One region of the Exiguobacterium sp. UBA5002 genome, then DNA from elsewhere that is predicted to be linked to it. Evidence: riboswitches for the same ligand, from Rfam matches in the RefSeq annotation. Region 1 holds a riboswitch; the other holds the start of a gene.
What was found. Region 1 has a riboswitch for S-adenosylmethionine ahead of B4C70_RS14620 (amino acid permease). Riboswitches for the same ligand answer to the same signal wherever they lie in the genome.

Region 1 (7,837 bases):
GACCGACATCAAGAGGACCGGTAGCATCGCAGTGAAGACACTAATACCGAAACCTGGCGTCTCGTCTAAATCAAATTCTTTTTGTTCCCCGAGTGACGCGATGTTTCCTGTGCGTGTAAACGATTCAGGTACGAGGCGTTTCGCGATCTTCGTAAAAACAGGACCAGCGATGATGACTGTCGGAACAGCAACGATGAAACCATACAATAAGACTTCCCCGATATTGGCTTTATACTCCCCAGCGATGACGGTCGGACCCGGGTGAGGTGGTAAGAAGCCGTGCGTGACGGATAGGGCAGCGACCATCGGGATCCCGAGATATAGAATCGAGACACGAAGTTGACGTGAAATCGCAAAGACAATTGGAATCAACAAAACGAGTCCGACTTCGAAGAAGAGGGCGATCCCGATGATGAACGAAGCGACGACGACTGCCCACTGGATGTTCTTTTCCCCGAATCGGGCGACAAGCGTCATGGCGATTCGCTGCGCCCCCCCGGCGTCAGCAATCAGCTTTCCAAGCATGGCACCGAGACCAAAGATCAGTGCTAGGTGACCGAGTGTTCCTCCGATACCGGCTTCGATCGTCTTGACGATTTGATCGAGCGGCATGCCGAGTAGTAGTGCAACGCCAAAGGAAACGATGATGAGTGAGACGAACGTATTTAATTTCAACCCCATGATGAGAACGAGCAACGCGACGATCCCAATTCCTACGATGACTAAAGGCATGATGACTTCCCCCAAAAGATTAAGTTAGTTTTCTTCTTGAATCAAGCTCCGTTGATACGTAGCGATTCGTTTGTGATCTTCAGACAATGTCCGCGCTAGACTAATGAAAATTGGTAAGAGCTGACGATATTCATGCATCGCTTCTTCATTTGGTACATGGCGATGCGTTTCCCCGATCATCTCAGAGACGACTTCGAACGAATCGACTTCCCCTGTCGCATACAGTCCGAGAATACAAGCACCAAGACATGAACTTTCAAAACTTTCCGGAATGACGACTTCTGATTCAAAGATGTCCGCCATCATTTGGCGCCAGACTTCGGACCGGGCAAACCCACCGGTTGCCTGAATCCGCGTCACAGGACCATCCATGCATTCGACGAGTGCGAGGAAGACGGTATACAGATTGTAGATGACGCCTTCTAGTGCCGCCCGGATCATATGCTCTTTTTTGTGTGAGAGCGTCAAACCGAAGAATGAACCGCTGACGTCCGGATTCCATAGCGGTGCTCGTTCACCGGACAAGTAAGGATGGAACAACAGACCGTCGGACCCCGGGCGGACGCGTTCGGCAATCTTCGTCAGGACAGCATACGGATCGATGCCGAGGCGTTTTGCTGTCTCGACTTCTGCTGAAGCGAGTTCGTCACGAATCCACCGTAAGACCATTCCTCCGTTATTGACGGGGCCGCCGATGACCCAGTGGTCCTCGGTCAGCGCGTAACAGAACGTTCGTCCTTTTTCATCCGTCTGTGGACGATTAATGATCGTTCGGATGGCACCGCTCGTTCCGATCGTGATCGCGATTTCCCCTTTGCGAATCGCGTTGACACCTAAATTGGAGAGGACACCATCACTGGCACCGACTAAGAACGGCGTATCGACGGAGAGTCCCATTTGTCGTGCGTAATCAGTATTAAGTCCGGTACATGACGTCGTTGTCGGTACGGGTTCCGATAAATAGCTTGCATCGATACCCGCGACATGCAGTGCGCCCGTATCCCAACCTAATTCATGAATATTAAAGAGACCAGTTGCTGAAGCGAGAGAGTGGTCGATGACATATGTTCCGAACAGTCTTTGGAACACGAACTCCTTGATCCCGACATACTTTTTCGTTTGAGCGTGGAGCTCCGGACGATCTTCGACGAGCCAACTGATTTTGCTAAGCGGTGACATCGGATGAATCGGTGTCCCGGTCCGGTGATAGATCGAGAGACCATATTGTTCCTTAATCTTGTTCGACCATGCTTCACTCCGACTGTCCGCCCATGTGATGCAGGCAGTCAACGGTTGATGTTGTGCGTCCATCGCAATCAAACTGTGCATGGCACTACTGAACGCGACGAACTTCGGTGGCATGCTCGGATGACGTTTTGTGATCAATCGGATGGATTCGAGTACGGCATCAAAAATTTCTTCCGGATCCTGTTCCGCCGTCGAACGGTTCGGTGTGTGGAGTGGGTAACCGACGTTCGTTTGTCCGATGACCTCTCCTTTTGTCGTAAATAAGACTGCTTTCGTACTCGTCGTTCCGATATCGACGCCTAACATGTATTTAGTCATGTGAATCGACTCCTTTCGACATCATTTGTTGCGTTTTCCAAAGATCTTCGACTTCCTGAACATCATCAAAGTTCTGATGTAAGGAAGCAACCATCCGTTCACGATCTCCTGTCTCGATCGCTTCGATATACAAGGCATGGTTCGCGAGGATGCGTTCAAAGTCTTCGATGTCTTCCTCGAATCGTACCCGCATTGATAGGAGGATGAAACTTTCCATGACTGGTTTGAGATTTTGCCAAATCATGCTGACATACCCATGATCGATCGAGCGGATGATCGTTTCATGAAACAGTACGTCTTGGAAAGAGAATTCATCAGCATCCTTATATTTGATGGCAACCTTCATCATTTCGAGAATTTTGCTGAGTTCACGGACGAGTTCTGCCCGTTCGACCTTAACAAGTCGCTCGAAGACGAACGTTTCGATGAGTAACCGGACATCATAGATTTCTTGAATGTCGCGCTCGGATAAACCGACGACGACCGCCCCCATTCGTTCGAGACGAATCAACTGTTCGGCTGCAAGGACCTTTAACGCGTCACGGACAGGTGAGCGACTGACTGAAAAATCAAAGGCTATTTTGTTTTCGGATAAAATGGTACCGCTTTCAATTTTTCCTGAAATGATCCGCATTCGTAGTTCGTGCGCGACACGATCTCCGGCAGAAGCTTTTGACAACCACTTCAAGGGGTATAACAGTTCTGACATAAAATCACCTGATTTCTACATTGAGTATACTTGTATACAAGTTAGTATATACGTTTTTTTCTAAAATGCAAACGCTTCACTTAAATCTTAACGATTCAACTGGCAATCAGGAAATCGATTCCAAATATGTTAGGGTGAAGGAGTAATCAATAATCAGAACGGGTAAGGAGGAGATAGTACATATGAATATTTTAGTTGTAGGTGCAGGAGCAGTCGGAGGTTATTTCGGGGGCCGTCTTGCTGAGCAAGGTGAACAGGTGACCTTTCTCGTCCGTCCGAAGCGATATGAACAATTACAAAAGACAGGGTTACAGATCACTAGTCCTCATGGTGATGTTATGATCACGCCTCAGTTAGTGACACGAGACATGCGACTGAATCACACATTTGATGTCGTCTTACTTTCGACGAAAGCCTATCACTTGGATGATGTCCTACAGGATCTTGCGCCATTTGTTTCGAGCGAGACGTACATCATTCCTTTGTTGAACGGCATGCAGCATATACGACGGTTAACAGAAGTCTTCGGAGAAGATCGAGTACTGGGCGGACTTTGCTTCATTGAATCGACGCTTGATGCAGAAGGGCGTATTGTACAGACAAGCCCGTCGCATCGGCTATTGTTTGGTTCACGAACCGGTAAACCAACAGCGCGTTTAGAGGAGATTGCAACACGTTTTGCGAAAGCGAAGGCACCGATGGCGTACTCGATGCATATCATGGATGACATGTGGCAAAAGTACCTCTTCATTTCGACATTTGCGGGCGTGACGACACTATTTCGCTCTGCCATCGGTCCAATTCGCAAGGACCCAATTGGTCATCAGATGATTCAAGACGTCATGAAGGAAGCGAAGCGAGCGATGGAAGAACAAGGCGCAGTCTTTAATGACGATGTAGAAGCGGTCTTGCTGAAGCAGATGCATGCAATGGAAGACACGATGAAATCATCGATGTTACGGGACATGGAAAAGGGTCAGCCCGTCGAAGTGAAACATTTCTTTAGTACTTTGCTCGAAACACGCTCTTCACGTCATCTTCAACTGATTGAATCTAATTTATGGATCTATCAAAAAAATCGGGAAATGCCTGTTGACTGAATTATCTGCATTCTGATATGGTTAGGAACAATTACATACTTATCCAGAGAGGTGGAGGGACTGGCCCTATGAAACCTCAGCAACAGGTCGAAAGATACTGTGCTAATTCCTGCGGGTGCTGCACCCGATCGATAAGATTTCCGAATTGTCGACCGACGCATCCGTGAGGATGCGTTTTTTGTTTGGAATAGGTGGAACGAGGAGGAAATGGATTCATGAAAACGAGCGGAGCGTTTCGACGCAAGATGGAATCACGTCATCTGATCATGCTGTCGTTAGGTGGTGTCATTGGAACAGGATTATTTTTAAGTACAGGTTATACGTTGGAACAAGCAGGACGCGTCGGAACGATTCTGTCTTACTTGATTGGGGCCGTCGTCGTTTACTTAGTCATGTTAAGTCTCGGTGAACTCGCCGTGCACATGCCGGAAACCGGATCATTCCATAAGTACGCAACGAAGTACATTGGACCCGGCACCGGTTATACAGTGGCCTGGCTCTACTGGCTGACGTGGACGGTCGCCCTTGGTTCAGAATTCACGGCAGCAGGCATTTTGATGCAACGTTGGTTCCCGTCGATTCCAGTCTGGGTGTTCAGTGCATTATTCGCTGCGATGATCCTTGGTATCAACGTCTTGAAGGTCCGCGTATTTGCTGAAGTCGAGTTTTGGTTCTCCGCCATTAAGGTCGTGACGATCATTGCTTTCATTTTACTTGGTGCGGGAGCCATCGTTGGCTTCATCCCATTACAAGATGGTAGCCCGGCACCATTCTTTTCTTCCTTAACGGAAGGAGGATTGTTTCCAAATGGGGCATTTGCGATCTTCATGACGATGCTTGCCGTGAACTTTGCTTACTCAGGAACGGAATTGATCGGCGTCGCAGCGGGTGAAGCGGTCGATCCGAAGCGGACGATTCCGCTTGCGATCCGAACAACGATTTTGCGACTCGTCCTCTTTTTCGTCGGTACGATCATCGTATTAGCCGTCTTATTGCCAACGGAAGGGAAGGGCGTGCTCGAAAGTCCATTCGTTGCCGTGTTTGAACGAATCGGGATTCCGTATGCGGCAGACGTGATGAACTTCGTCATTCTGACAGCGATCTTATCGGCAGCGAACTCTGGGCTTTACGCTGCCTCCCGGATGCTTTGGTCGCTTGCGAACGAACGCATGATTCCGCGCTTCTTCGCCCAGGTGACACCAAGTGGGGTTCCACTTCGAGCTGTATTGTTCAGCATGCTTGGCGGAGGACTTGCTTTGCTTTCTAGCATCTATGCAGCAGGAAGTGTCTATATCGCGCTCGTCTCGATTTCCGGTCTTGCTGTTGTCGTCGTCTGGATGAGTATCAGCGTTGCGCAGTATCGCTTCCGGAAACAATTCCTCCGCGAAGGGCATATGGTCGACGAATTGGTCTATCGTACACCACTCTTTCCATTGGTACCGATCGCCGCTTTCGTCGTCTGTTTGATTTCCCTGATTGGTATCGGATTTGATCCGACGCAACGAGTCGCCTTGTATTGCGGTATCCCATTCATCGTGATCTGTTATGTCGTTCATGCGTTCACGAATTCTTCTCAGAAACGGAGTGTTGAAGATGTCCCGAATCAAAAATCCAGTTGACCAACGATTACAGGAAGTTCCTTTTCTTATTTTAGATGGTGCCCTTGCGACCGAACTCGAACAAAAGGGATTCGACCTGAACGATCCACTTTGGTCGGCACGCCTCTTAATTGAAGCACCGGAACAGATTGAGCGTGTCCATCACGATTACTTTGAAGTGGGCGCCGATGTTGCGATCACCTCAAGCTATCAAGCAAGTATCGAAGGATTCAAGCAACGTCACATCACGACCGAGGAAGCACAAGCGTTAATTCGACAAACGGTTACCTTAGCGCAAGATGCACGGACGCGTAGCGGAAAGAGTGCCGCATTGATCGCGGGATCAGTTGGTCCTTATGGTGCCTACTTAGCAGATGGTTCTGAGTATCGCGGTCATTATGGTGTGTCAGCAGATGTGCTAGAAGCCTTCCACAGACCACGCATCGAAGCATTGATTGAAGCGGGGGCTGATCTGCTGGCATTCGAGACAATTCCGTCGCTTGAGGAAGCTGTCGTGTTGTTCGGGATTCTCGAAGCGTTCCCGGAAGTATCTGCTTGGCTGACGTTCTCGCTTCAAGATGCGACGCACATTAGTGAAGGAACGGCACTTGCGACGTGTATTGAAACGGTCGGACAACATCCACAGCTCGCAGCAATCGGTGCAAATTGTTTTCCAGCATCTTACGCGACCGATTTTATCCGTCACGTCAAGGCGTTGACGGATGTGCCAATCATCGTCTATCCGAACTCTGGTGAGGTCTATGATCCGGTCGCAAAAACATGGTCAGGTACGAATAATCAGTGTACGTCGTTCCAAGCCATCGCAAAGACATGGTATGAAGCTGGAGCACGATTGATTGGCGGTTGTTGTAGAACTTCACCGGAACACATCGCGCAAATTCGTTCGGTTTGTCAGGTTTCTCATACGTGATGAATGATGACGAAAAAACGGACACGAAATCAATCGATTTCGCGTCCGTTTTTTTTAATGGTGTGATTCCATTACCGTTCGCGCAAGGCGCGATTGAATTGTTGCAATAGGCGTCCGAAATCTTCTGCATCATCCGCTGGCCAGTCTGTCAGTAGACGTTCGATGCTCGCGAGACGTGCGGTTCGGTAGATGGTGAGTTCTTGTTGTCCTTTATCTGTAATATGATAGAAAAAGGCTCGCCCATCTGTCGGATCTTTTACTTTTTCAACGAGTTGCTTCTGATCGAGTGCCGCTGCTTGGCGACTGACGGTCGAGACATCGAGCTGAAGTTCACGGGCAAGTGTTTTAACACCGACTTTGCCGGAATCCGCTAATTGTCGCAGTAAGAGATAAGAAGCACGGTCCAAATTACGATTGTCTGCCGTCGCCGTCGTTAAGCGCCGGATCAGGATCGCTAACTCGAGTTCAATGGTTTCGAGTGATTGTTGAGACATCGGGTATCTCCCCTTTCAAAAAAGTCTCTCTGTTCCTCATGATTACCCAATGTGGATAAGCTGTCAATGCGAAAAGCAGGAGGCTTGACAGAGTTGTAGTTGTATGATACAATCATTTTTGTTCTTTTGATTGTATCATACAACTTTCGTAGATGAGAAACGAACGACAAAGGAGAATTCAGATGAAAGCTTATGAATCGATGAAACAAGAGGTCATTACGGTAAACGATACAGATCTGATTCGTACGGTCATCGAACGATTCATTCAATCTGGTATTAGCGGCGTACCCGTCATCAATGCCGAGCAAGAGGTCGTCGGTTATATCAGTGACGGAGATATCATGCGCGCGATCGGAAAACACAAGGACATCATCGTCGATACATTCTTATATGTAGATGTCATCAAAGGAGACGAAGAAGATTATGAAGATCGAATTCGTCATATCTTGAATCGACCTGTCATGGAACTTGCACGCCGGAAGGTCGTAACAGCGGACGCTGACACAGAAATGGAAGAGATTGCAGCGACACTCGGCGCAAAACGGATCAAAAAGCTTCCAATCCTCAAGGCAGGACGTCTTGTTGGGATCATTAGTCGAGGTGACGTCATCCGCCATTCGTTTAAACAGTTCATGTAACACATCCAATAGAAAGAAGGGACACTATGGCACTTGCTGAAAAAACAACGACGCTTGAGCCGGAAACGG
Region 2 (7,837 bases), on a different contig from region 1:
GATATAGACGAACGCCGTGATGTAAAACGTCGCGGACGTGTTCCCTGCACTCAGCAGTAAAGCGATTCCCGGTCCGATCGCTGCTGCGATGTTGATCATCGCGTAACGGATATTGAAGACGAACAACCGGTTCGCTTCATCCGTCGTATCACTGATCAAGGCACGAGCAGATGGCTCGAAGATTGAGCGACAGACCCCGTTCAAGGCACTGAGCGTAAAGAATGCCCAGAACGTCTCGACTTGTGCCAGCGCGATGAAGACGATCGCGAATCCGATCGTTCCGGCAAGCATCATCGCCCGGCGACCATACCGATCCGACAAGGTACCACCGATGAAACTCATAATGAGGCTGGCGATCGCTGAGATACTGAGGACCCAGCCGACATCGACCGGATCAAACTTCAAGACGGTCGTCATGTAGATGGCGAAGAACGGCATCGTGATGAACGTTCCGAGACGCGAGAAAAACGTCCCGAACAAGACCCCGAGTGTCAACGGATGCAGTTGACGTATGCGTTGCATATGATTCCCCCTAACCCCTGTTTCCGACAAATGAAAAGCATCCTTCCATTATATAGGAAGGATGCCGGCTTCGGTGAACTTATTTGCTGACTGGAACGACCGCACCTTTGTACTTGTCGAGGATCCAATCTTGATTTTTCTTTTCGTGCAGCACGTCAAGAAGTGTTGTGACACGCTTGTCTTTTTCATCGCCATCACGTGTGACGATGATGTTGACGTATGGTGAAGACTCATCTTCTGATGCGATCGCGTCTTTTAACGGGTTCAGACCGTTATCGATCGCATAGTTCGTGTTGATGAGGACGGCGTCGCCTTCATTGTTTTTGTAAGCTTGCGGAAGAAGCGATGCTTCGATGTTCGTTTTGAACTTAAGTTTCTTCGGGTTCTCCGCGATATCGCCGAGTTGTGCATCTGTCGTTTTACCGTCTTTGAGTTTGATCAACCCTTCGTTTTGAAGGAACGTCAAGACACGACCGCGTTCCGCGACGTTTGAGCTCGTTAAGATCGTTGCACCGTTTGGCAACTTATCGAGTGACTTGTATTTCTTCGAGTAGATACCGAGTGGTTCAACATGGACGCCACCTGCGTTCGCGAACTTATACGATTTGTTTTCTTTCTCTTGTTGCTCAAGATACGGTACGTGCTGGAAGTAGTTCGCATCGATTTCTTTTGAAGCGAGCGCTTTGTTCGGAAGTACGTAATCTTGGAACTTCTTGATTTCAAGCTTGTAACCTTTTGCTTCATATTCTTTTTTAACGTGCTGAAGAATCTCAGCGTGCGGTACGTTTGAAGCACCGATGACAAGTGTTTTGTCGTCGCTGTCTGATCCTGATGATTTTTCGCCACATGCAGCAAGACTAATAGCTAAGACGGATACAGCAGCAGTACCTACGAATTTTTTCCAAGTTTTCATGAATGATTCCTCCAATATGATTAAGTTTCGAATTAACGTTTATCGATCGCACGGATCAGCAAATCACCAATGATTTGGATGACGAAGACGATCGCTAAGATTAAGAGTGTCGCAATGACGATGACATCGTTTTGAGAACGCTGGAATCCTTCGATGAAGGCCATGTCCCCAAGTCCACCTCCGCCGACTACTCCGGCCATTGCCGTATAACCGACAAGTGAGACGAGTGTGACCGTGATACCAGAAACGATGGCAGGCAACGCTTCCGGGATTAAGACTTTATAGATGATTTGGAACTTCGTCGCCCCCATCGATTCAGCTGCCTCGATGACACCTTTATCGACTTCACGTAACGCGAGTTCAACCATCCGACCGTAAAATGGTGCAGCACCGAAAATCAGTGCCGGTAATGCTGCCGTTGGTCCGAGGAACGAACCGACGATCGCTGTCGTAAATGGAATCAATAAGATCAGTAAGATGATGAACGGAATCGAACGGAAGACGTTGACGATCAAGCTCAACACTGAATAGAACGCCCGATTCTTGAACAATAACTCTTCGTTTGTCGCATACAATAGTAAACCAATGATCAAACCGAGAACGAATGTCGAAACCCCAGCGATTGCCGTCATATAGACGGTACTGCCTGTCGCTTCCCACACCATGTCCCAATCTAGGTTGTCAAAGAATGAAATCATCGGTGATCCACCTCCACTTCAACATCACTGGCTTGAAGCTTCGTGATGACCGCTTGTGTTGCTTCTGTTTCCCCGATCAACTGAATGAACAGTGTACCGAGTGCCCCTTCCTGTGATTGACCGACGTTTCCGCCGATGATGTTGAACAGGACCGGTGAATCCTTCATGACTTCCGCGAGGATCGGGCTTTCCGCTGTTGATCCGACGAACGTCAACTGAACGATTTTTCCGGTTGGGTACCGTTCGCGTAGTTTCGCGAACGTCAACTCGTTTTCCGAAGGCGACGTCAATTGTTTGACGAACTCCTTCGTCATCGCTTGCTTCGGATGACGGAAGACCTCTGCGACCGGTCCTTGCTCGACGATTTTACCGGCTTCCATGACGGCGACCCGGTGACAGATTTTTTGAATGACGTGCATCTCGTGTGTGATCAAGACGATCGTCAGTTTCAGTTTTTCATTGATGTCAACGAGTAACTCAAGGATTGAGTCCGTCGTCTTCGGATCGAGTGCACTTGTTGCCTCGTCACATAAGAGAACGTCCGGGTTCGATGCCAGTGCCCGAGCGATACCGACACGTTGCTTTTGACCACCGGATAATTGCGACGGATAGGCTTTTTCACGTCCGTCTAAACCAACGAGTTGGATCAGTTCCGCTACCCGTTCCTTGCGGTGTGCTTTCGGGAAGCCACCGAGCTCGAGTGGGAACATGATGTTCTCTTCAACCGTCCGTGACCATAGTAAGTTGAAATGTTGGAAGACCATCGAGACATTCTTACGGACGCCTCGTAATTCCTTTGGTTTTAGTGATGTCATCTCAACACCATCGATTTGGATCGAACCACTCGTTGGTGCTTCAAGCATATTCAGCAATCGGATCAAGGTCGATTTCCCTGCTCCGGAATAACCGATTATTCCAAAAATTTCACCGCGTTCGATTGTCAGATCGACATTCGCGACAGCTTCGACCGCTCCGCGCTTTGAGCGATAAATCTTTCCTACGTCTTGTAAACGAATCACAACTGTCCCTCCTAAAATAAAAAAAGTGCGCGCGTTTTAGAGCAAACGCGCGCACTTTTCAGTACACAAAACCATTTGCTCTCATCTCCCAGACTTTTGTCTGCTGGAATTAGCACCACTTCGGATTAGATCCGCGGTTGCCGGGTTTCATCGGGCCAGTCCCTCCACCACTCTCGATAAGAGTTTCGGTATTAAGTTTGTAGAATATATTCTGAATATTAGCAGGGGTTATTTTTGTTGTCAAACAGTTTTTTCAGAAACTTTTTCGAGGAACGTGAAAGCACGTGTTAAGTCTTCTTTCAAATCTTCCGCGTCCTCAAGTCCAACTGAAATCCGAACGAGACCGTCCGTGATGCCAAGTTCTGCCCGACGTTCTGCTGGGATCGACGCGTGCGTCATCCGTGCAGGAACGGAAATCAGACTCTCGACGGCACCAAGACTCTCAGCGAGTGTGAAGAAGTGTGTCGCCTCGACGAGTTTTTCTGCGTTCGCTGCTGAACCGACATCAAAGCTGATCATCCCACCGAATCCAGTCGCTTGTTTCGCTTGGATGTCGTGACCAGGATGCGATGCAAGTCCTGGATAGAAGATGTTCGAGACGATGTCTTGCGCTTGCAGGAACGCAACGAGATCATGGGCTGTCTCTTCGATCGCATCCATCCGGATACCGAGTGTACGAAGACCACGGACGAGCAAGAAGCTGTCTTGCGGTCCAAGTACGCCGCCTGTCGAGTTTTGGATGAAGTGAAGCTCTTCGCCGAGCGCATCATCTTTGACGACGACAAGTCCAGCGACGACGTCCGAGTGTCCGCCGATGTATTTTGTTGCACTGTGCAAGACGATGTCTGCACCAAGCGCGAGTGGTTGTTGATGATATGGAGTCGCGAACGTGTTGTCGACGACGAGTTTAAGATCGTGACGTTTGGCAATCGTTGCGATGGCTGCGATGTCCGTTACTTTCAACAACGGGTTCGTCGGTGTTTCGACGTAGACGATCTTCGTGTTGTCTTGGATCGCTGCTTCCGTCGCTGCAAGGTCCGTCGTATCGACGAATGTCACTTGGATGTTGAACTTTGGTAAGACGCGTTGCATCAAGCGGAACGTACCACCGTAGACGTCATCCGTCATGACGATGTGGTCGCCAGACTCAAGCAAGTGGAAGACGGCATGGATCGCTGCCATCCCAGAACCGAAGGCAAAACCACGTGCGCCGCCCTCGAGATCCGCAATCAATCGTTCGATGCTCGTCCGTGTTGGGTTCGCTGTCCGTGAGTATTCGTATCCGTCCTTGAGTTGACCGATTTTATCCTGCTTGTATGTGCTTGTTTGATAGATCGGAGGTGTGACGGCTCCTGTTGCCCGGTCGACACCTGTTCCTCCATGAATCAATGCTGTCTTCTTACGCATGAGTTTCGTCCACCTTTTCAAAGATTTGTTGGCTTAAGTAGCGTTCGGCACTGTCTGCGAAGACGGTGACGATCGTACTGCCGGGGTGACGCTTCGCGATATCAAGCGCAGCAACGAGCGCTGCACCTGCTGAACTACCGACGAGTAATCCTTCGCGAGCAGCGAGTGTATGAACCGCGTCAAATGCATCGCGGTCAGAAATCGTATGAATCTCGTCGACGAGTTCACGCGGAACGAGACTTGGCCATTTCGCTGTTCCAATGCCTTCTGTCTTATGCGGACCGGCTGGACCACCATTTAAGACGGAGCCTTCCGGTTCGACGATCGCTGCTTTTGTACCGAGACGTTGTTTTAAGAAGTCCGCTGTTCCGGCGAACGTACCACCTGAACCACAACCGGCAACGAACCAGTCGATGTGCGGCAAGTCCGCAATCAGCTCAGGACCGAGTGTCCGCTGATACGTGACTGGGTTCTCTTCGTTTTCGAATTGTAACGGAACGTAACTGTTCGGAATTTCCTGACCGAGTTCTTTTGCCCGGTCGATAGCCCCTTGCATATCGAGTTCAGTCGGCGTGTTGACGACGGTTGCGCCGAGTGCCCGCATCAACGTCTGTTTTTCCTGACTGAATTTTTCCGGAACGACACAGATGACTTGAAGATTGTATTTTTTAGCGGCGAGCGCCAAGCCGATGCCGGTATTCCCGGCTGTCGGCTCAATGATCGTACCGCCTGGTGTCACATGTCCGTTTTCGATCGCTGCATCAACGAGTTGAATGCCAAGGCGGTCTTTGACGCTGCCCCCAGGGTTCATCCATTCGAGCTTCGCCAAAATGCGCGTACCAGCAGGCAAATCGAATGAAGTGATCTCGTAGAGTGGTGTGTTTCCGACGAGGTCGCGGACGTTGTTCGCGATCATCCGAAGACGATGTCCCATTCATCACGACCGGCAAGCATTTTCTCGGCATAGTGCTTCGCTCCTTTGAGGTCATGTGCGCTCGCAAATCCACATTGGACTTCGTTTTGCGCTGGAATCTCTTCTGCTGCAAGGACGTCTTTCAACGTCTTCTCAACGAGTTCGCTCATTTTTTCGACCGAGTCGAAGTTCATCATCGCCATGTAGAAACCTGTTTGGCATCCCATCGGCGAGACATCGATGACATCATCCGAGTAGTTGCGGATGTTCTCAGCAAGTAAGTGCTCGAGTGTGTGCATCGCACGCATCGGCATTTGCTCAACGTTTGGTTGCGTGAAACGGATATCGTATTTGACGACTTGGTCGACTTTACCTTCTTTATAACCCGCGACGCGGATATAAGGTGCTTTGACTTTCGTATGATCCAGGTTAAAGCTTTCGACGTTCATTTTTTGAAGTGCCATGATTTATTCCCCCATTTTCTCGGCTTCTACGAGCCAGACGAAGTGATTGTATTGTATAAATTTAACAGTGAACCCGCGTGATGTAAACAATTCTTCCATGACTGGAATCAACGGGTAGAATTCGCGTTCGAGATCTTCCACTAACGCGTCGAACCCTTGAGCACGTGCTTCACGGATCGTTTGCTGGCGTGCTTCTTCTGAGACGAACATCGTATCCGCGTAGACGATTTTTCCGTCTGCCGGTAAATGTGATGCCATCAGTTCGATTGCTTCTCCCTTTTCCTCATCTGTTAGATGATGAAACGCATACGTCGAAACAAAACTGCGTGCTTCCTTCGCCTCGAACGAGAGGAAGTGACCGTCTTGTACATCAAGTGACGGAATCTTTTCCGTCAGGATTGCCCGCATCTCCGGACTTGGTTCGACGGCGAGTACGGCGTCGTGACGTGCCAGAAGACGTTGTGTCAGGTTCCCTGTGCCTGCTCCGAATTCAATGACCGGCGACTGCGCTTTATCCGCTACTGTATCCAAAATCTCATCGTATCGACGAAAAACCTCTTTATACTCCGGATCATGTCCGGTTACTGTCTCGTCATACGTTGATGCCCATTCTGTGAAAACATCCATAAAACGTACTGTCATGCCTTGTCGTCCTCCATCTCACCAGTTAATTCCGAGTAATCGGATATGAATTAAAGTAATTTTCCTTATTCGCATTGTAGCAAGGAGATTCTATCCTGGCAAGCGACCGGCTCGAAAAAACTTCCAGAAAACAAAAAAAGGCGTTGCCGGCGAACCGACAACACGAATAATGTGGTTAGAAATGCTACGAAGGAAAACCCAGCTCCATTCGGAATTGTTCGCTCTTCCGCGTGGAGGACGGCGCCTGTTCGACATGATCGCCAGCTTACGTTCACTTCCTGATCGGTCCTTTCGATCCACCACCCGTTCATTGCACCGCTTCGTCTTTGGGGGACGACTTAAGGGGAAACAATACACCGGCTTAGGATGGGAGAAAGGGTTCAGGACTTGAATCGTATTGAACGATCATCTCTGCTAGACTTCCTATAATGCATTTCTAGAAGTTGTTATGAATATACCATTCATATTTCTGCGTTGTCAACGGATTATTGTAAATATTCCGACAATTTAACAAAAAGAAAAATCCAATCGGACTTTTCTTACCGTTCTTGACAGAAAGCAAAGACGTTTTGGACAGACTGGAAAGCATAAAGTCGCTCTACGACTTGGTTTTCTTCAATTCGCAACAACGCAGGAACACTCATGACACGGGCTTCTTCTAAGAAATCCGGAATGAAATTCCCGTTCGCCTTCTGAATCGATTGACCTGATTCCGTCGCTTCGACGATATCGAGCATACGTTCCGCGATGGCGCATGTCCCGCACATCGGTGCATAGACATACAATAGCCCGTTTTCTGGGACGGTCGTGACTTCTTGCATCGGGGTCGCTCCTTTCTTCGTGGTATCTGTCGTCAGTATACAAAAAAAAGAGAGCGGACGAAACGCAAGCGCCTCGTTCACTCTCTTTTCGTTAAGTATTACTCGTTGATCATCGATTTGTATGCTGCAGCATCCATCAATGCTTCGACTTGTGAAGCATCTTCGATTTCGATGTCGACCATCCAAGCGCCTTCGAATGGTGACTCGTTGACGAGTTCTGGGGAATCCGAAAGGTTTTCGTTGATGGCAACGACTTTACCAGAGATCGGTGCGTATAATTCCGAGACTGTCTTGACCGACTCGACTGAACCGAATGGCTCGTTTGCTGAGATCGTATCCCCGACTTCAGGCAATTCGACGAAGACGATATCCCCGAGTTCGTGTTGCGCGAAATCCGTGATTCCGATACGCGCCTTGTTTCCTGATACTTCGACCCAT

Region 2: it holds a riboswitch for S-adenosylmethionine, as region 1 does, so the genes downstream of both, B4C70_RS10195 (methionine ABC transporter ATP-binding protein) here and B4C70_RS14620 (amino acid permease) in region 1, are expected to answer to the same signal.

The regions. Positions count from the first base shown of each region.
Region 1 covers NZ_DGYQ01000048.1:59,801-67,637, forward strand. The annotation lists gene B4C70_RS14600 (GntP family permease) at 1-732, opposite strand, end outside; gene gntK (gluconokinase) at 757-2,298, opposite strand; gene B4C70_RS14610 (GntR family transcriptional regulator) at 2,291-3,007, opposite strand; gene B4C70_RS14615 (ketopantoate reductase family protein) at 3,190-4,107, shown strand; SAM riboswitch class I at 4,144-4,245, shown strand; gene B4C70_RS14620 (amino acid permease) at 4,323-5,726, shown strand; gene mmuM (homocysteine S-methyltransferase) at 5,701-6,636, shown strand; gene B4C70_RS14630 (MarR family winged helix-turn-helix transcriptional regulator) at 6,708-7,130, opposite strand; gene B4C70_RS14635 (CBS domain-containing protein) at 7,313-7,768, shown strand; gene B4C70_RS14640 (MFS transporter) at 7,795-7,837, shown strand, end outside.
Region 2 covers NZ_DGYQ01000033.1:87,444-95,280, reverse strand. The annotation lists gene B4C70_RS10210 (MDR family MFS transporter) at 1-522, opposite strand, end outside; gene B4C70_RS10205 (MetQ/NlpA family ABC transporter substrate-binding protein) at 602-1,435, opposite strand; gene B4C70_RS10200 (methionine ABC transporter permease) at 1,468-2,133, opposite strand; gene B4C70_RS10195 (methionine ABC transporter ATP-binding protein) at 2,130-3,152, opposite strand; SAM riboswitch class I at 3,231-3,335, opposite strand; gene B4C70_RS10190 (bifunctional cystathionine gamma-lyase/homocysteine desulfhydrase) at 3,393-4,559, opposite strand; gene B4C70_RS10185 (PLP-dependent cysteine synthase family protein) at 4,552-5,475, opposite strand; gene B4C70_RS10180 (S-ribosylhomocysteine lyase) at 5,472-5,936, opposite strand; gene B4C70_RS10175 (class I SAM-dependent methyltransferase) at 5,940-6,578, opposite strand; gene B4C70_RS10170 (thioredoxin family protein) at 7,118-7,399, opposite strand; gene gcvH (glycine cleavage system protein GcvH) at 7,498-7,837, opposite strand, start outside.